Regions from separate parts of the Paenibacillus sp. FSL L8-0638 genome, predicted to be linked through region 2. Evidence: predicted binding sites of a transcription regulator. Region 2 holds the regulator's gene; each other region holds the start of a gene.

Region 1 (5,148 bases), 2.7 Mb from region 2:
GTTCTCTACCTCTGGCAAGTCAATGCCCTCTTCGCGAATGAATTGATGATGTTTCTTAACCGTAGCATCCATTTCATCCACAATGTTGGTGTACTTCCCAGCGTCAGGTAAGTTAAGAACGGCTTCCTTCACTAAGTCAAAACGATCCATTTGATTCAATACACGCATATCAAATGGTGTCGTAATATCGCCATTCTCACGGTAACCATGTACATGCAAGTTATGATTGTGACGATCAAAGAACAGATCTTTGATCAGACCTTCGTAACCATGGAAAGCGAAAACAACGGGCTTGTCTTTTGTGAAAAATTGATCAAACTCGGCGTCGGATAATCCACGCGGGTCTAGCTTTTGGCTTCTCAGTTTCAGCAAATCAACCACGTTGATGTACCGAATCTTCAAGTCAGGCAGTTTTTCATGCAAAATGGAAATCGCAGCTAAACTTTCAATCGTTGGCTCTGTACCCGCAGAAGCAATGACAAGATCAGGTTCTCCACCTTGATCTGTACTTGCCCAGTCAATGATCTTTAACCCTTTATCCACCAATTCTTTCGCTTCATCAGCACTAAACCATTGTGGACGTGGGTGTTTGGACGAAACAATCAAATTGATCTTTTGACGGTCGTTTAAAATGGTGTCGAAAACAGCCAACAGGGAATTGGCATCCGCTGGCAGATACTCCCGAATAAATTCCGGTTTTTTATCAGCCAAATGACCTAACAAACCTGGATCTTGGTGTGTATACCCATTATGATCCTGTTGGAACACCGTTGAAGTTGCTACGACATTCAATGATGGGATATCTGCACGCCATCCTTGATCCGTTGCTTTACGCAGCCACTTAAAGTGCTGGGTGATCATCGAGTCAACCACACGCAGGAAGGCTTCGTAACTTGCAAAGAAACCATGACGACCTGTTAACACATAACCTTCCAGCAGTCCTTCAGCTTGGTGTTCGGATAATTGAGAATCAATTACACGACCATAGGATGATAAGAATTCATCATTAGGTTCAATAATTTGGTCCATCCATTGGCGTTTGGTTACTTCAAAAACAGGTACCAAGCGGTTAGACATCGTTTCATCCGGTCCGAAGATTCTGAAATTACGATTTTCTTCATTTAAAAGGACCACATCTTTAACGTATTTCCCTAAAACCGACATATCTTGCGCAATCACTTTACCAGGTACGGAATTATCCAGCGCATAGTTACGGAAATCCGGTAATTTCAAGTCTTTAATGAGGTTACCCGCATTCGCAACTGGGTTCATTCCCATACGTTTATCACCTGTAGGCAGAATTTCAGCAAGCTCAGAGTTTAAACGACCGTTCTCGTCGAACAATTCCTCTGGTCTATAGCTATTCAACCATTCTAATAAAGCAGGTGCGTGCTGCATATTTTTTTGATCGACCGGAATTGGAACCTGATGGGCACGGAATGAATTTGTATTCGGCACGTTGTCCCATTCCTTCGGACCTGTCCAGCCTTTAGGTGAACGGAATACAATCATCGGCCACGCCGGACGAGTAAGGTCATTATTTTCACGCGCATTCTTTTGAATATCTTCAATTTTCTCGATGGCCGTATCCAATACTTTCGCCATTTCTGGATGCATGTGATCCGGATTTTCACCTTCAACAAAGTACGGCTCCCAACCCAAACCTTTAAAGTATGAGGTCAATTCTTTTTTTGATTGACGAGACATAATCGTTGGGTTACTAATCTTAAAGCCATTCAAGTGCAAGATTGGTAGCACTGCACCATCTGTGATGGGGTTGATAAATCTGTTAGAGAACCACGAAGCGGCTAATGGGCCCGTTTCAGCTTCGCCATCACCAATAACAACAGCCGAAATCAGATCAGGATTATCCAGAATGGCACCTACACCATGAGAAAGGGAGTAACCTAATTCTCCACCTTCATGGATAGATCCAGGTGTTTCAGGAGCAGCATGTGAAGCAATACCACCAGGGAAAGAGAATTGTTTGAACAATTTCTTCATACCTGGGATATCTTGTGTAATTTGCGGATAGATTTCAGTGTAACTCCCATCCAGATAAGAATTTGAAACCATAACCTGGCCACCGTGACCAGGACCCTCAATGTAAAGCATGCTCAAATCATATTTATTAATAACACGATTTAGATGTGCATAAATAAAGTTTTGACCGGGAATTGTGCCCCAGTGTCCAATAGGCTTAACCTTCACATCTGAATCTTTTAAAGGCTCTCTCAACAAAGGATTATCTTTTAAATAAAGCTGACCTACCGAAATGTAGTTCGTTGCACGCCAATATGCATCAAGTTTTTCTAAATATGTTTTAGATGAATAATCTGCTAACACGGGTGATAACGACATTGTGTCCACTCCCTAAGTAGTTTTGTTTGTAATTTATTTCCGGAAATTTCATCTACATGTACATCATAACGCTGCGCCGATTAAATTCAACCTTTTTCACAAGTGATACGGTCCAATTTTGTGAAATTTTGAACATACTATGAAATATAAATTAAAAAGACAGTAAAAAAGCTCTTACATTAAAATATATAGAAGTATAAGCCAATAAAATTTGTAATAAACGAGGCCATCGCAGAGTCCAATTCTTTTTTAAAACCATAAAAAAAGACCGGAGAATTCTCCAGTCTTATCATTAGTGAACCGATACAAAGGTATTAAATTTCAAATATTTGTAATGAAATCGCATATGAGAAAACTCAAATGGCGTACCGTTATCTAAAAAGAACACACCTTCCATAATACCTACAGGCTCATTTTCATTTAAATGTAGCAGCTTTTGATCATTCTCTTGGGACGGTTCTGCAAAAATGGATAAAAAAGATTTGGTGACGGCCAAGTTCCGCGAGTCTTCCAAATAATTAAAAATAGAACCCTCGATAATGGTCTGATTTAAATTCTGGACGATTTTAATGGGGATATACCCTGTTTCAATCATAAAAGGATCATCATCAAATAGACGTAAGCGGACAATTTTGTAAACAAAATCATGAGTCTCCAAGAACAAATCACGCTGTAATTCTTCTGTGGGCGGAATGACCTCAAAACTTAATACTTTGATTTTGGGCTTTTTACCATGCATTTGAAAATTATCAGTGACCCCTAGATTAGAGCCTTCGTAGTTAAAGATAGATTCATTTCTTATGTATAATGGATTAATAAATGTCCCGGAACCTTGTTTTTTGAAAATAATTCCGACATTCTCCATTTTAGTCAGAGCACGTTTAATTGAACTACGACTAACCTGGTAAGTCTCACTAAGACTACGTTCATCTGGCAATCTCATATCTGCAAACTTTCCCGCAAAGATTTTCATCTTGAGATCGTCAATAATTTGCTTATAGACAAATTGTGTCATATAGTACTCCTCTTTCAGGTCTTCTATAACTCCATATAGTTTACCATAACTTGCCCATTTCATCTCGTGTTTGTTTCTGTATGCTGAGTGGACTTTCAACCGAATAGGAAGCGCCCTCGCTTTTACTTTACATCTCTATGCATAATACCATGATTACACATACATAACACCACGGAACGCACCTGCAAAACAGTAGAAAATACAGAACCCCCACCTTAATATCGGTAATAAGACCAAGCCTGTTTCGAACCTTGAGGGATGTTTGACTAGACCAGGCTAAAATCCTTGAATACATTGTTATTATTTATCTTGTTCATACGTTCACTAATAAGAATGGTGGGGGGGAGATCATATTGGCTATCCGCTACAGCGTCATCATTCCAACCTATAATCGAGCCCAGCAATTGTTGCTCACACTCGCTTCATTTGAGACACAAACCTATCCAAAGCAACTATTCGAAGTCATTGTAGCTGATGACGGTTCTACAGACGGAACGAGAGAAATGGTCGAAGGCTTCAAAGCATCCTATCCTCTTATCTATGTGTCACATCAGGAACAACGCGGTCGATCTGCCGTTCGAAATTTGGGACTGCGCCGTGCAAAAGGGCTATACATCATCTTCTGCGACGCTGACTTTGTAGTATTACCGGAATTTATTAGGATCGTGAGCCGTTATCACCGTAAATATCCCAAGTCCGTGCTTTCAGGCATTCCTCACTCGTGGGACGATGCTTTTACCCATTATTACCCTGACTTTTCCCCTGAAGAAAAAGAACAATGTCGCAACATACTTACGCAGTCCAACTTATGGAATGCTGACTATGAAGCAGCAAACGAAATTACTCCGATCATAACCCCAGAAGATATCCTTCACCAAACGGGTGCATTGTCTAAAGTAGTTAGTCCTACTAGGGTTCCTCCCAATACGCAAAAACAATTTGCCTCAACGGACGTAGCCCCCTGGATGCTGCTGGTTACTCGTTGTGTAGCCATCAGACGCAGTCACTTGAATCGTATTGGAGGCTTCAATGAACGGTTTGTGCTGTATGGACTCGAAGACTGGGACCTTGGCTATAGACTGCATCGCTTGAAGATTCCTTTTTATTGCATCAAAGAGGTGGTCGGATATCATCAGGAACATCCAACCTATCTTAGAGGTAACGTGTTGAATACGGAAAATCTGAGAATCATGTATGAAACCTACGGATTCCATGACTCCTCGTTAAATTTATTTGCCCTTATCCCTCCATCCGAGGATTTTGAGACCTACAAAAATACATTGCGGGTATTACGCAGGGGATTCCGCTCTAAGTTAACACGCTCATCAGCACTGTTATTAAGAAGAACACTACACATTGCAGCCAAACAGTTCTACGATCAAAGCCATACTCATGCATACAAAAAGTCATTACACTTGATAAAAAGGAAAGCAGCGAACCGGAAAAGTCGAGTCGCTCACGTATTACGAGAGATGCTGGTGAAGTCTGAAAAGCTGGTGGAATAATAGTTACTCATCTACGGCTTACAAAATCTCGTGTATTGCATCCTCCTTACAGGATAAAAAACTCCTCCATAAAGGTGCGAGCCCAACTTGGCAAGCAGCTTTATGGAGGAGTCGAGGCCTTGTCCGCTGATAACGATACATAAGCTTCTACAAAGAAACATCCTTCAGTTTACATAATCTAATGGCTAGCCAAATCATGCTCCAAAGCTTGAAGAGAAAGGCTATCCCTCGTACTGCCTCCCTCTCCCGGTCTCATATCAAAAATAC
Region 2 (5,148 bases):
AAAATCTTTGGTTATGGTGGAGGTGGGACGCTGCGTGTAGGATTTGATCTTACGATCGCTGTTGCCCGCCATAAAGATGAATTTGCCTTAGGAGAGAAGTTGGGTAGGTAAAGATGCTTCGCTGGCATTCAGCTCATCTTTACGGCATAGCAAGACTAAAAGACGTAAATACGAATTTCATCGCATTTACGTCTTTTTCTTGAGCTTTTAATCATTTACTAGTCATTCATTCCACATCTGCTGATCCTCAACCAGCTCAGTTATTGGGCAAAGTATACTTTACCCCCGTCGCTCCCCCATCTAAAAAACGGTAAAAGGCATAGTAATGATGGCTTCCATCATCGTAAAACAGCTGCCACACATATTCGCCATTGAACACACTCGGCTGGAGGCTTACAATTTTTACACCTGGAAGCTGCTGCTGAATTAGCGACGTCATTTTTTGCTCGTCGACTCCGTTCTTCAGCAGCTCGGTATGAACACCGCTATTATCTGCGGCAGGTACGTTAGGTTGTCCCTCCACTTTTTGAAAAGGAACCCATACCATTATATTTTCATTCTGTGCATTTTTCCCTTGAACCACCCAATAAACCTGATCCCATACAGACTTCCATGTTTGAGTCGTGCTAACCAGGCCACCTGATTGCTTGGCCTTAATGATAGCGGCATTTTTCTCAGCCACCTGGTCTTGAGTAACATAGGAATAATACCAGAAAATGCTGACCAGGATCAGTATCACGGCCAAAATGGCGACCGCTATCCATTTTTTCTTATTTTTCAAACCCGTGCTTCCTCTCTAAGGGGATGTGACACCTGAATTAGCGCGACAGCAGCCCTTCAAAGGCGGCTTGTGCCTCATGTTTGATACGTTCCTCGTCCATAGTCAGGCATTCGCCGTTTTTCACAACCTGACGACCGTCTACCCACACATGAGCCACGTCCTTGGCGCTTGCAGAGTATACCGCATGGGAAATAAGATCTGTACGCGGCAAGAAATGTGCCTGATTCAGATCCAGCGCGATAAAGTCAGCCTTGTTGCCTGCTGCCAACGCTCCTACTTCTTTTAAACCAATCGACTTTGCACCGTATTCTGTTGCCAGACGCAACGCTTCACTTGCAGGAACTGCCGTAGGGTCACCGGATACACCCTTGTGAATAAGTGCTGCCAGACGCATTTCCTCGAACATATCCAGGTTATTATTGCTGGCAGGACCATCCGTTCCGAGAGAAACCGTAACCCCTGCACGCAGCAATTCAGGCACTCTTGCCACACCACTTGCCAGCTTCAAGTTGCTGCCAGGATTGTGCGAAACCGCTACACCACGTTCTGCCAGTAAAGCTATTTCTTCGTCGTTCAAATGAACGCCATGGGCAACAAGCGAAGGACGGGAGAAAAAGCCAAGCTTATCCAAGTGTGCAACCGGGCGCAAACCGTAGTCGCGAACGTTTTGCTCCACTTCGGCGATCGTCTCGGACATGTGCGTATGCAGTGGCAAGTCCAGATCATGCGCAGCTTGTACGAATTTTTCAATAAACGCAGGTGGACATGTATATGGCGCGTGCGGAGACATCATCGTAGTAATACGCCCGTCTGCTTTACCGTGCCAGTTACGTGCAAAAGTCACGGCCTCTGCCAGCTTGATTCGCTGTTCTTCCTCCGAACATAGTCCAATTGCTCCACGCATCAGACTTGCACGAATACCTGACTCTTCAGCCACACGAGCCACCTCATCCATATGATCGTACATATCGAGGAAGGTTGTTGTTCCACCTTTCAGCATTTCCAGCACAGACAAGGACGTACCCCAGTACACGTCTGTAGATGTAAACTTGGCTTCCATAGGCCACATTTTTTCCTGAAGCCATACTTGAAGTGCCAAATCATCTCCATGCCCACGCAGTAGAGACATCGCCGCATGACCATGAGTATTAATCAGACCAGGTAAAAACAATAGACCCTTACCATCGATCGCTTCCGTCTCTTCCTCACCCGCAGGCAAGGTCTCACCAATATAAGTAATACGACTATCCTCCACAATCATAAAACCATGGATTACCCCAGCTTCTGATCCATTTACGGCAAAAGATCCGTTTTTAATCATCCATTTATTCACTGTCATATTGTGTTTCTTCCTTTCCGTCCTCCAAATAATAAGCGAGGCTAAGCAAATCAGTTGTAAAGTCTGTGGCATGAATCCGAATGTTGGCTGGTGCCTTGAGAGTAGTCGGTGCAAAGTTCAGGATCGCTCCAATTCCGCTCTCAATAAGCCTGTCAGCCACGTGCTGTGCTTCAAAATCAGGTACGGTAATAATCCCGATTCGAATGTGTTTTTCTTTCACAGTCGCTTCCAGTTCATCCATCGGTTGCACGACCAATGTATTGATCTTGGTTCCTACCTTATCCGGAAACGCATCAAATACCGCTACAATCTTCATATTGTCTTTTAAATAAGCGTTATAATTCGAAAGGGCTTGCCCCAGATTACCCGCTCCGACCAATACTACATTAATTTGTTGGTCGATTTTCAGGATATGGCGTATTTTCTCAATGAGATAAGAAACATCATAACCGATACCCTTCCGACCAAAATCTCCAAAATAAGCAAGATCTTTACGGATTTGGGCCGGGTTCAAATCTAGCCTCTGTCCCAGCTCTTGAGAAGAGACCGTAGCCACCTCCCGTTTGTGCAGTGCATTCAGATAACGTAAATATACGGGTAACCTCCGTACGACAGCCTCTGAAATTTTATCTGATTTCATACTTGCTCCCCCTAATTGTAACGAACATACTTATGTCCGTCCGTTATGCCTCGGTCTCCGGGGCGGATTGGAGCCATTCGGCGATGCGGGGCACCATTTGCTCCGATGGCATATGCTCCATTTTTGGTCCCGGTAACGAGTACAAAAAGTGCTTTCCGTAATAGGATTCAATCACACGCGTATCATAAACGATAACGACCCCGTGGTCGTTCGCTGTACGTACCAACCGACCAAATCCCTGTTTGAAGCGAATGACCGCTTGCGGTACAGACAGTTTCATAAATGGATTCTTCTTCTGCTGCTGGAGCAGTTCGCTTTTTGCCTCCAGCAGCGGGTGATTCGGCGGTTGAAACGGCAAGCGAACAATGGCTAGACAAGTCAGAGCCTTCCCCGGAATATCGACGCCTTCCCAGAAGCTGCTGGTCCCCAGCAATACAGAAGCTTTCGCTTCCTGAAAACGGCGGGTTAGCTTGCTGCGACTTCCACTGTCCACGCCTTGTCCCAGCACAGTAATTTCGCTGGATGCTAAGGCCTCTTTGAGCGGCTCATACACTTGCCGGAGCATCCGATAGGACGTAAACAGAACGAGCATTCTCCCACGTGTCGCCTGAGCAGTCGCTCCTACAGAGCTAACGAGCATATCTACAAAATGCGCATCTCCTACACTGCCCTTCACACTTGGGAAATCCCGTGGAATAACCAGCAACACCTGATCCCTGTAATTAAAGGGTGACGGGAGCTGCGAAGTCATCAGCCGCTCTTGATCTGCGGCCTCCTGTAAGCCGAGCTGATCGATCATGTACTGAAACGACTTATCTACCGATAAGGTAGCAGACGTCAGAATAATGCTTCTTTTTTTGTCAAAAAACATTTCTTTCAACTGGCGGCTCACATCGACGGGCACCGCATAAAATTGCAATGATTTACTACGGAATTGTCCGCTCGCCTCGAGCCAGTATACGGTTGTTTCATCATCGAGTCGGATAAAAAAGCGCAAATTTTCTCGAATCCCCGCCAAATCCTTGAGCAGACCCGTGATATCTGTAATAAGGCTATCCGCCGCATAATCGTCATGTTCTTCCTTGACGTCCAGCATCAGCTTGTCGCCCTTGCGCAAAATTTCGCTCATCGTTACATATAGCTGATTTTCCAAAGCTCCCGCCTGATCCCACTTTGCAGGCTTGGCCGAAGGTTTGAGACGGGAAGAAAACTGTCCTGTTTCACCCGGTGTCGCATCACTTCGCTCCGGCAACATGCCAAACAGCTTGTCGCTTAGCAGGTCCCAAGTTTCCTTCACCTCTAACACGAGCGGATACAGCTGATCGATGGTTGAGGCCCAATCTGCCGACTTCTCGTGCCCCGATTTCGCCAACTGTTGACGAAGTGAGGGCAGTTGTCCATTCTTGCTGTCTTTGAACAGTCGCGTCAGTGTATGCACGAGTGTGAAATATTTCATATGCATACCTAGGTGTTTACCAGCTACTTCCTCCAGGTGATGGGCTTCATCTATCACCAGATGTTCATAGCTCGGCAACAACTGATGACTGGCTTTGACGTCTGTGAACAACTTAGAATGATTCGTAATAACAACATCCGCTATTCCTGCTTCATGGCGTGCACGATGATAATAACATTTGCGGAACCATGGGCAAGAACGACCAAGACAGGACTCTGAATCACTCGCCACTGTTTCCCAGAAATCCCCTCCACGGTTGCTCAGATTCAGTTCTTCATCATCACCGGTTTCTGTTAACGTCAACCAGACGATCATCTGAGCCGCTGTAATTAAATCTTCCTTCGGTGTAGCGAAGTCTCTTCTGTTTATTTTATGTTCAAACTTACGCAGACACAAATAATGTCCCCGACCCTTGAAAATAGCTGCCCGGAACGGAAACGGAATCACCTTGGTCAGCATCGGAATGTCGCGCTCGCGTAATTGTTCCTGCAGGTTGATCGTATGTGTACTCACCATAACGCGCTGTCCCTTTTTCACACTGTGATACAGCGATGGGAGCAAATAACCCAGAGACTTCCCTGTTCCTGTACCTGCTTCAATCAGCAGATGCTTGTCTTCACTCAGTGCCTGATTCACACCCTCAATCATCTGTATCTGCGCCTCGCGCTCCTCATATTGACTCAAGGATGAACGCAAATTGTCCCGCACATCATCCATGTACTCCTCAAAGGTAACACCTGACAGTGGATTCGGGTCATCTTCTCTACGCGGAGCAGCTAGCTCCGTCCAATCTTCCACTTTTAGCGCAAGCTGACGAAAAAACTGATGTCCCTCCAAATCCTGAATAGGATCAAGCTCTTTCTCTTCACGCACCCCATCAAGAAACCATCCAAGGTCACTGTCTTCCTCTGCAAACAAATCACTAAGCCGCT
Region 3 (5,148 bases), 160 kb from region 2:
AATTGTTTGGTCTTCCGGACTTGTGATTTTTTTCACGATAAAGCTATTTCTTGAGCCCGGCCTGTTCACCGATGCCTTACGCTCAGTGTCGGGACCTTTCTTACACCCTTATTGTAGAATAATGATAGAGTGTAGTATGTGACAAAAATCACAATATGAGTGATTTTTGTCACTTTATTTTCCCTAGCTTCGCGCCTATATCCTTAGCCTTGCCTTTCACCTCCCTTCCCAAACCAACAGGCCCTCTATATAGAGAGCCTGCATCGGTATTGAACGAGAAAATGCTTTTTCACAAGCCTCTTCTTACCTATTATATTATTGGTCAAAACGTCCGTAGAAGGCATTGCGATAGACATCAGCCAACTCAGTAACCAGTGGCAACTTAGGATTCGCAGTTGTACATTGATCTTCAAATGCGCGGTCAGCCAGATAATCTACACGTGATTCGAAATCTTTCGCATCGAAACCGATTTGTTGGAACGATTCCTCGATACCGAGTGTTTTGTTCATTTTACGGATCGCTTCGATCAAGCTGTTAACCCCTTCTTCGGTGGTGCGTGCAGGCAGTCCCAGTATGCGCGCGATTTCTGCATAACGCTCATCCGCAACAAAGTGCGAATATTTAGGGAACGAAGCAAATTTTGTCGGTTTTTTCGCATTATAACGAATAACGTGCGGCATCAAAATGGCATTCGTGCGGCCATGCGCTGTATGGTATTGTCCACCCCATTTATGTGCAAGACTGTGGTTAATGCCCAAGAATGCATTAGCAAACGCCATACCAGCAAGTGTGGAAGCATTATGCATTTTTTCACGAGCCAGCTTATCACCGGTCAGAGCCGATTGTTCTAGGTATTGGAATACCAATTGAATGGCTTTAATTGCCAGACCATCTGTGTAGTCATTAGCCATTACGGACACGTAAGCCTCGATAGCATGTGTCAGAACGTCCATACCTGTGTCCGCTACAGCTGTTTTAGGCAGCGAATATACAAACACTGGGTCAATAATTGCCACATCAGGAGTCAACTCATAGTCAGCCAGTGGGTACTTCGTGTCGCCCAGGTTTTTGTCCGTAATTACTGCGAACGATGTAACTTCGGAACCTGTACCCGATGTTGTAGGGATAGCTACAAATTGTGCTTTTTGGCCCAGACGTGGGTACTTGTAAATCCGTTTACGGATATCCATGAATTTTTGTTTTAAGTTATTGAAATCAGTATCTGGATATTCATAGAACATCCACATGCCTTTAGCGGCATCCATTGGCGAACCGCCGCCCAGTGCGATGATGCAATCCGGTTGGAAACGTCTCATCATTTCAGTACCACGTTCTACCGTAACTGTCGATGGATCTGGCTCTACTTCAGAGAACACTTCGATAGCTACTGGTGTTTGGCGCTGATGCAGATAATGAATAACACGATCTACATATCCCAGTTGTACCATCATAGGGTCTGTGATAATAGCTACACGTGTAATATCAGGCATTTTAGCAAGATACTGTGTCGAATTTTTTTCAAAATAGATTTTGGAAGGTACTTTGAACCATTGCATATTCACCGTCCGTTTCGCCACCCTTTTCACATTAATCAGATTGACTGCCGATACGTTCGACGAAGTCGAGTTACGACCGTACGAACCGCAACCAAGTGTCAACGAAGGAAGATTGGTGTTGTAAATGTCGCCAATCGCACCATGTGTGGAAGGTGCATTTACAATGATACGTCCTGTTTGCAAACGGTTTGCAAACCGAGCGATAACATCCTCATCGTTCGAATGAATAGCGGACGAGTGACCCATGCCCCCGAATTCCACGACTTCAGCAGCGCGTTGAATACCTTGTTCCGCATTTTTCACTTTATAGCAAGCCAATACAGGACTCAATTTTTCCGCAGACAATGGGAATTTTGTTCCTACCCCTTCAATCTCAGCGACCAAAATTTTAGTTCCTGCTGGTACTGTAATACCACTCATTTCAGCAATTTTCACAGCAGACTGCCCGACAATAGCTGGGTTCACTGCACATTTCTCGACATTCATAGCTCCTTGAGTGAGCTTAGCTGCTTCTTCTTTATTTACAAAATAGCAACCGTTAGCGATCATCAATTTTTTCACTTGTTCGAAGATTGGCTCTTCGATAATAACCGCTTGCTCCGAAGCACAAATCATACCGTTATCAAAAGATTTCGAGAGGATAAGATCGTTCACGGCCTGTTTGATATCTGCTGTTTTTTCAATAAAGCAAGGCACGTTACCAGGACCTACACCAAGTGCTGGTTTACCGCAGCTATAAGCTGCCTTAACCATGCCTGATCCACCAGTTGCCAAAATTAGCGCCACATCAGGGTGGTTCATCAATACATTGGTCTTATCCATCGAAGGTGCTTCAATCCATTGAATACAATCGGCCGGAGCACCATGTTTAACAGCTGCTTCGAGCAAGACGCGGGCTGCTTCCGCACTACACGATTGAGCAGATGGATGGAAACCGAAAATGATTGGGTTACGTGTTTTAATGGCAATCAGCGCTTTGAACATCGTAGTCGAAGTCGGGTTTGTCACTGGAGTGATCCCCATGATAATACCGACTGGCTCTGCTATCTTTTGAAAACTGTCAAAATCATTGTCTTCAATGACACCGACGGTTTTTTCATTTTTGATACTATGATAGATATATTCTGTTGCAAACATGTTTTTGGTGATTTTGTCCTCGTACACACCGCGTCCTGTTTCTTCAACAGCCAACTTCGCCAGGTACATGTGTTTATCCATCCCTGCGAGTGCCATAGCTTGTACGATTTCGTCAATCTGTTCCTGATTCATACTCATGAAAGCTTGCTGTGCCCGGTTCCCCCGGTCAATCAGCGTTTGAATATACTGCTCTGCGCTTTGCTCTTTTTGAATAACCTCGTTTTTAACAGCCATTTCCCTCATCCTCCTGTTATCTCGTGTACTATCTCTTGTTCACGCACTGATCGTAACACAGCTTTTCAAGATATATTGTGATTTTTTTCACAATCTATTTAAAATTTTATTTTATGAAGTGAATTAAATCACAAAGTTTGGAATTCTGCCACTTTTACCCCCTCTTCTTGCCCCAAAAACTCATTGCACAAGTATATAATGAATTTGAATTGATCAAGTTGCAGATAAAAAACATAGGATACAAAGGGGAAATGGACGATGAGAAACCCTACAAATGTAATGGAAGCCCGCGGCAACACCTGTTGCTTCTCGGAGGCCAGCTTCAACCGATTGCAAGTAATGATGAAAGATCGAGTTATGCCAGAAAGCTCGCATCTGTTCTGGGAAGGAGATACAGCGGATAAGCTGTTTTATATTAAGCGCGGACGCGTGAAAGTAACCAAAACAACGGATGAGGGCAAGGAACTTATTCTATATATGTATCAAAGCGGCGATCTTGTTGGTCAAGCCGATCCATTTTTCGGTACTAAGCATTCCTTTTCTGCTGAGGTTCTGGAAGACAGTGATATTGGCGTAATCGATCATACAGATTTGGAACTGCTTATTTGCCAGCATTGTGATTTTGCGATTGACTTTATGAAATGGATGGGTTCACATCACCGCATTACTCAGACTAAGTTCCGCGATTTGATGATGTACGGCAAGCCAGGCGCTTTATGTTCAACGCTCATTCGTCTATGCAATACCTATGGTGAGCCTCACGGCGAACATATCCTGATTCATAAAAAAATTACTCATACTGACTTATCAAATATGATCGGTGCGACCCGGGAAAGCGTAAACCGGATGCTTAGTGATCTACGTAAGAAAAATGCAGTTGAATATGATAATGGTATGATTGTTGTCAAAGATTTGGAAATGCTGCAAGGTGTATGTCATTGTGAACTATGCCCTCGTGAGATTTGCCGGATATAATAAATCGTTTTTTTATGTAAAAGGGAGTGTTATAAGCCACTATAGCTTATAACACTCCCTAATTTATTTCCACTCCCCTACTTATACAGGAGCAGTAGCGAAGCATTTTAACGACAGTCCTTCTTCTGGCAACACTCTTTAAAACTGTAAGCATAGATAACTTAAATTCCCCATCTCATAGCTTCTATGGATGACCTTGGCTTCGTTTGCAGGATTGCCACTCCCCATTGCAATAAACAACGGTACAAAGTGTTCTGCTCTGGGTACGGCCTGGCGAGCATACGGTGCTTCGCTTTCATAGTGATCCAAAGCCTCTATATCTCTACTTTGTACTTTTTCAATAATCCAATCATCAAAATCTATAGCCCAAGGTTCTGTTTTCGTTTCCCCCCATTTGACGATACGCAGATTATGAACAGTCACGCCACTACCAATGACCAGAATATCCTGTTCTCCCAGTCCTCGCAGCACTTCACCAATAGCATATTGTGCTTTGGGCGAGAGATATGGATTTACAGAGATCTGAACTACCGGAATGTCTGCCTCAGGATACATACGATGCAACAATGTCCAAGATCCATGATCCAATCCCCTCACCCGATCAGTTTCTACGTCAATGCCCTTTTGTTCATATAATTTTTTCAGCTTATTGGCCAGTTCCACAGAACCATGTGCTGGATATTTCACTGTGTACAGTTCCGGTGGAAAACCGCCAAAATCATAAATGGTATCGTACACGTCATCCATCGAACTGATTGTCAACGTTTGTGTTTCCCAATGAGCAGTAAAGATAACTATTGCTTTAGGACGAATACTTTTCCCCAGTTGCTCTAAAAATGAAGTATAGTCCGTCTGTTCAATAGCAAGCATCGGTGAGCCATGGGCCAAAAATAAAGATGGCATCATATAAAGATCCCCTTATCATCAACAATTTATTTTATTCATCAAGTAACTTTATGTAAGTAATGATACATAAGTAACAGAGTCATGTCAACACAGATTTTAACATACACTTAAAGGTCAAAGATTCTATAAATAAAGATTGATATAGGTATAATGTCATAGTAATATGTAACTAATAAATTTAAAAATTTCACTTTATTTCGATACAAAGGACTGGTTTCTATGGAGATACATACTTCTAATTGCCCAAAATGCGGTTCCGTTTTTCGTCAAAACCTTAGAAACCTCTGTAGTACTTGTATTCAGGAAGAAAATATATTCTTGGACCGCTGTTCTAACTAT
Region 4 (5,148 bases), 2.5 Mb from region 2:
GATTATCGGTAGCGGCGGATTGGTCCACAACTTGCGGACACTCAAGCAGACGAGTGAGCCAGCCGATTGGGCCGTTCAATATGATGACTGGATTGCACAGCAGCTTCAAGACTGGAATTTACGTCACTTATTCCAATATGACAAGAAGGCTCCATATGCCAAACAGGCGGTACCTTCTTATGGAATAGAGCATTTTTCACCTTTGTTTTATGCGATGGGGGCTGCAGATCAGGAGCGCTCCGCGCATAAGCTTTTTCAGTCGTATGTCCTTGGCTCGCTGAGTCTCAATTGTTGGGCTTTTGGTCAAGAAAGTGATACGTAAATGTAAAAAAGAACTTCCGAATCCACATGCTGTGTGGGAATGGAAGTTCTTTTGTGTATTTTGCGTCTTCGATTAATTTGAAGGCACGTTCTTTTTTAGCCAAGTGGATACCTGCGAAGTACGTTGATCTCCATTTTGATCCAACAGTGTCATAAATGCTTTCAGCTTTTGAATATAGGTGCTCTTCGAATCCATATTACGTTGAACGACCCATTGATACCCTTTTTTGGCATTCTGATGAATCTTCCCGGTATCATAATCGAATAATGGCGTATTGTTCGTGCCGTAGAAAGTATAGAAGAAGTACAGATCGTGCAATTTTTTTATAGCTTGTGTACGATTGGAATGTGGATATTGGTGTAAAAACAATTCCTGTGCCAGCACTCGTCCGGCTAACTGTTGATAGCCGATACGGAGCGCGACATCCTTGGTAGCCGCCTGTCCGGATTCCATCGACATGATGTCAATATAGCTGCGGATATCTGCCGTGGTGTGCTTCCCGAATACTTTATATTTTTCATAGTTGATGATTGGGTAATACATGCCTTCTGCGGTTTCAAGTTTGTAGCCGGCATCTCTTGTTTGAGTTAGCAACTTTTTCAGGTTCGCATCGCTTGTACGGCTGATTACATTTGTGAACGAATCACCGGGTTTATAGATTTGATTTATTTTGGTTTGAACAGAGGTCGGGTATAGGTTCTGTGTATAGGAATCCAATTGCTGGTTCTGTGCATTTTCCAGATGAAGCACCATGAGGGTAGCTTGAGAAGCTGGAATGGATTGAATATGCTTTTGCAAATAAGTGAATGCCTGAGATAGCTTGCCGGGTTGGCCTAGTAGCTGCTCGAAGGTCTTGGAGATATGTTGTACACTTTCTGCCTGAGATGTCGTAGTAGACGTCGCCGCTTTGGCTGATGCCGTATATCCCGATCCCATAGTCTGCACTGTGAAAGTTACTGCTGCGAGCATGAGATAGGCTTTGGTGATTTTTTTCATGATATAACCCTCCATTACGTTCTTTGATGTAACTGTAGTGTATAGGGTAAATGTATCGTGAGCATTCCATGTTGTATCCAACTTGTAAACGTTTGGGGAGGATAATGAATCCGATAAAAGAGTCCGAGTTAGGAGGAGCTAATAGCCTCCTTGTGAGCATAACAGCGCAAAAAAATAACCATTATCCCGGAGGATAACGGTTATTTGGGGGATGTTTAAGCTATTTTTCGACTAGGGTCCGATGGAAAGGTATCTTTATTTTTACCAAACAGTCCACGCAGGAAGGGCAGTACCCAACGGTCAAAGCCAATTCTTCCGGCATTTGCACCAGCAACTACGAGGAAGATTTCAAACAGCAGATAGATTGCATTGGTGCTTACTGTACCCGAGAACAGGAACGAGAAGTTCATAACCATGGCCATCAAAGCGGCCAGTGTAGTCAATGTACCGAGAAGCAGGCCAACCCCGACCAAGAACTCACCCAATGGGATCAGGACATTGAACAAACCTACATTCGGCAGGGCAAAGGCTTCGAGGAACGATCCCCACCAGCCTTGTACAGCGGGATGGTCTCCACCTGTTTTAGCAATGGCCCCCGAGATAAATCCGCCTGCATCAAATCCACCTGTCAATTTTTCGAGTCCGTGGGTCATCCATTCATACCCTAGATAAACCCGTACGACAGTCAGCAACCACATTGCGACTTTGTTCTCACGTAACCAGCTATTAAACATTCAAACCACTCCTCTTTCTTAATCTATAATGTTGGTTGTATTTCATTTTGTTGGGGATGATCATCTTTGCTACACCTTTATTGTAGTAGGTTCAGTTACAGTTATTTGTGATAAAAATCACAAAGTCTGAATATTTTTAAAATTTTAATGTCTTCAGATAAGTATTCTATAGAGAGGTCATGCTTCAATCAAGACAAAAACAGGAAATAAAGCTTATAATGAGAAAAATAACGAAGTGGAGGGATGAACTTGTCCGGGCCCATTTCCCAACGAAATCATTGGTTGCGTGTGATGGCCTCAGCTCTGTTATGCATGACGCTGATGTCTTGTTCTGCTATGTCCAATACGGGAGATACTGAACCCGTTGCCCAACCGACCAAGCAAAAAACAGAGAAGGAGGCGCTTGAACCGCCGAAGGAGCAGTCTACTCCGGCATTTACAGCTCCGCTTACCGGTCTTCCGGTGGAGCAGCCAGTTTTGGAGCGACCGCTCGCTGTCATGATTAACAATGCTCCAGCAGCACGTCCGCAGGCAGGACTTAGTCAGGCAGATATGGTATATGAAGTTCTTGCAGAAGGCGGAATTACCCGTCTGGTCGCTTTTTTCCAAAGTCATGGCGGAGATGTAAAGATTGGTCCGGTCCGTAGCATTCGTCCGTATTTGATTGAGCTGGGCGAAACCTATGGTGCGTTGCCGATACACGCAGGGGGAAGCACAGATGCCTATGCGATTTTACAGCAGCAGCGGAAAGAACATTTAGATGAGATTTCAAATGGAGGGGCATACTTCTGGCGAAGCAAAGATCGTCGTCCTCCGCATAATCTATACACGGACGTGAATAGACTGCGCAAAGGAAGCGATAGTAAAGGGTATGCCAAGCAGACGGACGTTCCTGTATATTCTTACCTTAAATCCGGTGAAATTCCAGTTATGGTGAACGAGACTGCAACATCTTTACAAATCCGGTTTTTGCTTAAAAGCTACCGGGTATCTTACACCTATGATCCAGCGGGTCAACAATATAAGCGTTTTGTGAACGAAAAGTCACATGTGGATCAAAATAATAACCAACAGCTCTCAGCAGCCAATGTCATTGTGATGAGCACCAGGCATCGAACGTTGGATGATGTAGGCAGATTAAGTGTTGAACTGGACGGCAGCGGAGAGGCCATGGTGTTTCAACAAGGACAGTTAATACAGGCTGAGTGGCAACATACGCCGGGTGATGCGATTCGTTTTATGAAGAATGGGGTTGAAATTCCGTTAACGCCAGGTACATCCTATATACATGTGGTGCCTGCAGATACACCACTAAAGGAACATGTAACCATAGAAGCGAATTAGAAAACGAATTACACCTTTTTAGGAAAAAATTGTCGGATAATGAGCTTATATGTCGGGCACTGTATACGTATATCATGAAATTTGCTTTTACAAACATTACAAAAACATTGATGAGTGTGATAAGATAGCAAAGGTTGTCTATTGCAGTCGAAACAGGTTGCGGATATTTTCGTAAAGGGGTAATCGTTATGAGATTGAAGAAAAAGGATATATTCTTCGAGACGTTGGAAAATATGGCAGATACGATCGTGCAAGCAGCCGATTATTTTGCCCAACATACTTCAAATCTTCAAGATGTGACTTTGTTTACAAATGAAATGAAGAAGTATGAAAATAAGTGTGATGATTACACACACACGATTATTACTGAACTGAACAAGACCTTCATTACGCCGTTGGAACGCGACGACATCATGGAACTGACAACAACCATGGATGATGTGTTGGACGGTCTTGAAGCGACGGCTTCCCGTTTTTATATGTACAACATTACGGAGCCGGACGAGTATATTGTGCAGTTCGCTGATATTTTGCGTCAATCAGCTTACGAAATTCAGAAAGCTGTACATTTGCTTTCACAGAAAAAATTGCTGGCCATTCGTGAATACACTATTCGTCTGAATGATTTGGAAAATCAGGGGGATGAATTGTTGCGTATTTGCATCAAAAACCTGTTTGCAACTGTAACTGACCCTATTGAACTGATTAAACGCAAAGAATTGTACGAACGCCTTGAAACGACAACGGATTCATGCGAGGATGTTGCAAATATGCTGGAATCCATCATTATGCGTAACTCGTAAGGGAGTCCTTTTACATGGATACAAGTTTACTGGTATTGGGTATTGTTATTTTTCTTGCTCTGGCATTTGATTTTATTAATGGTTTTCATGATACGGCGAACGCGATTGCAACTTCGGTATCGACCCGTGCATTGACCCCGCGACGTGCGATTATTATGGCTGCGGTCATGAACTTTCTCGGGGCAATATTGTTTACAGGCGTTGCGAAGACCATTGGTGGAAGTGTCGCTGATCCAACCAAGCTTACGAATGGAATTGATATCGTCATTGCGACGCTGATCGCTGCGATTATCTGGAACCTCTTAACCTGGTGGTTCGGTATTCCTTCATCCTCTTCTCATGCATTGATTGGTGCATTGGCTGGAGCGGTGTATGTAGGTGCAGGATCGGATAAATTAAACTGGAGCGGCTTCATCGGGATTGTCGAAGGACTTATTTTCTCCCCGTTGATTGCTTTTGTTGTCGGTTACATCGTGATGATAATTTTAAAATACATCTTCGCTCGTCGTAGTCCGCATACGGTAAACAAAGGGTTTCGTACAATGCAGGTCATTACGGCAGCGCTTCAGTCGTTCACGCATGGTACGAATGATGCTCAAAAGGCGATGGGGATCATTACATTCGCACTCGTTTCGGCGGGGTATCAGGACCATTTGGAAGTACCCATGTGGGTAAAAATCTCAGCCGCAACAGCCATGGCGCTGGGTACATCTATCGGGGGCTGGAAAATCATCAAGACGATGGGAACCAAGATTTTTAAAATCGAGCCAATTAACGGATTCGCAGCCGACATTTCGGGAGCCTCTGTTATTTTCACAGCTACATTGCTTCATTTGCCCGTAAGTACCACTCATGCCATTACTTCGGCTATTTTGGGTGTGGGTTCTGCGAAGCGCTTTTCCGCTGTGCGTTGGTCGCTAGCCGGTCGAATTATTATTACTTGGGTGAT

What was found. The regulator Rex, encoded in region 2, represses fermentation and respiration genes when NADH is low (regulators of the CRP and FNR family bind a similar motif). The targets are predictions, from matches to a motif close to TTGTGAAATATTTCACAA.
Region 1: MKY35_RS01060 (phosphoketolase family protein) is a predicted target of Rex. The motif match lies at 2,480-2,497, and genes of this name have one in related genera.
Region 3: adhE (bifunctional acetaldehyde-CoA/alcohol dehydrogenase) is a predicted target of Rex. The motif match lies at 3,004-3,021, and genes of this name have one in related genera.
Region 4: MKY35_RS04220 (DoxX family membrane protein) is a predicted target of Rex. The motif match lies at 2,158-2,175, and genes of this name have one in related genera.

Annotation. Positions count from the first base shown of each region.
Region 1 is NZ_CP151960.1:234,921-240,068, reverse strand. It holds gene MKY35_RS01060 (phosphoketolase family protein) at 1-2,361, opposite strand, end outside; gene MKY35_RS01055 (GntR family transcriptional regulator) at 2,654-3,439, opposite strand; gene MKY35_RS01050 (glycosyltransferase) at 3,730-4,881, shown strand; gene MKY35_RS01045 (NAD(P)H-dependent oxidoreductase) at 5,060-5,148, opposite strand, start outside.
Region 2 is NZ_CP151960.1:3,386,232-3,391,379, forward strand. It holds gene MKY35_RS14870 (DUF5590 domain-containing protein) at 257-781, opposite strand; gene MKY35_RS14875 (amidohydrolase) at 819-2,120, opposite strand; gene MKY35_RS14880 (redox-sensing transcriptional repressor Rex) at 2,107-2,760, opposite strand; gene dinG (ATP-dependent DNA helicase DinG) at 2,804-5,148, opposite strand, start outside.
Region 3 is NZ_CP151960.1:3,545,541-3,550,688, forward strand. It holds gene adhE (bifunctional acetaldehyde-CoA/alcohol dehydrogenase) at 316-2,928, opposite strand; gene MKY35_RS15715 (Crp/Fnr family transcriptional regulator) at 3,187-3,903, shown strand; gene MKY35_RS15720 (class III extradiol ring-cleavage dioxygenase) at 4,042-4,809, opposite strand; gene MKY35_RS15725 (hypothetical protein) at 5,128-5,148, shown strand, end outside.
Region 4 is NZ_CP151960.1:935,384-940,531, forward strand. It holds gene MKY35_RS04210 (class III extradiol ring-cleavage dioxygenase) at 1-322, shown strand, start outside; gene MKY35_RS04215 (hypothetical protein) at 395-1,318, opposite strand; gene MKY35_RS04220 (DoxX family membrane protein) at 1,534-2,052, opposite strand; gene MKY35_RS04225 (DUF3048 domain-containing protein) at 2,302-3,396, shown strand; gene MKY35_RS04230 (DUF47 family protein) at 3,585-4,199, shown strand; gene MKY35_RS04235 (inorganic phosphate transporter) at 4,214-5,148, shown strand, end outside.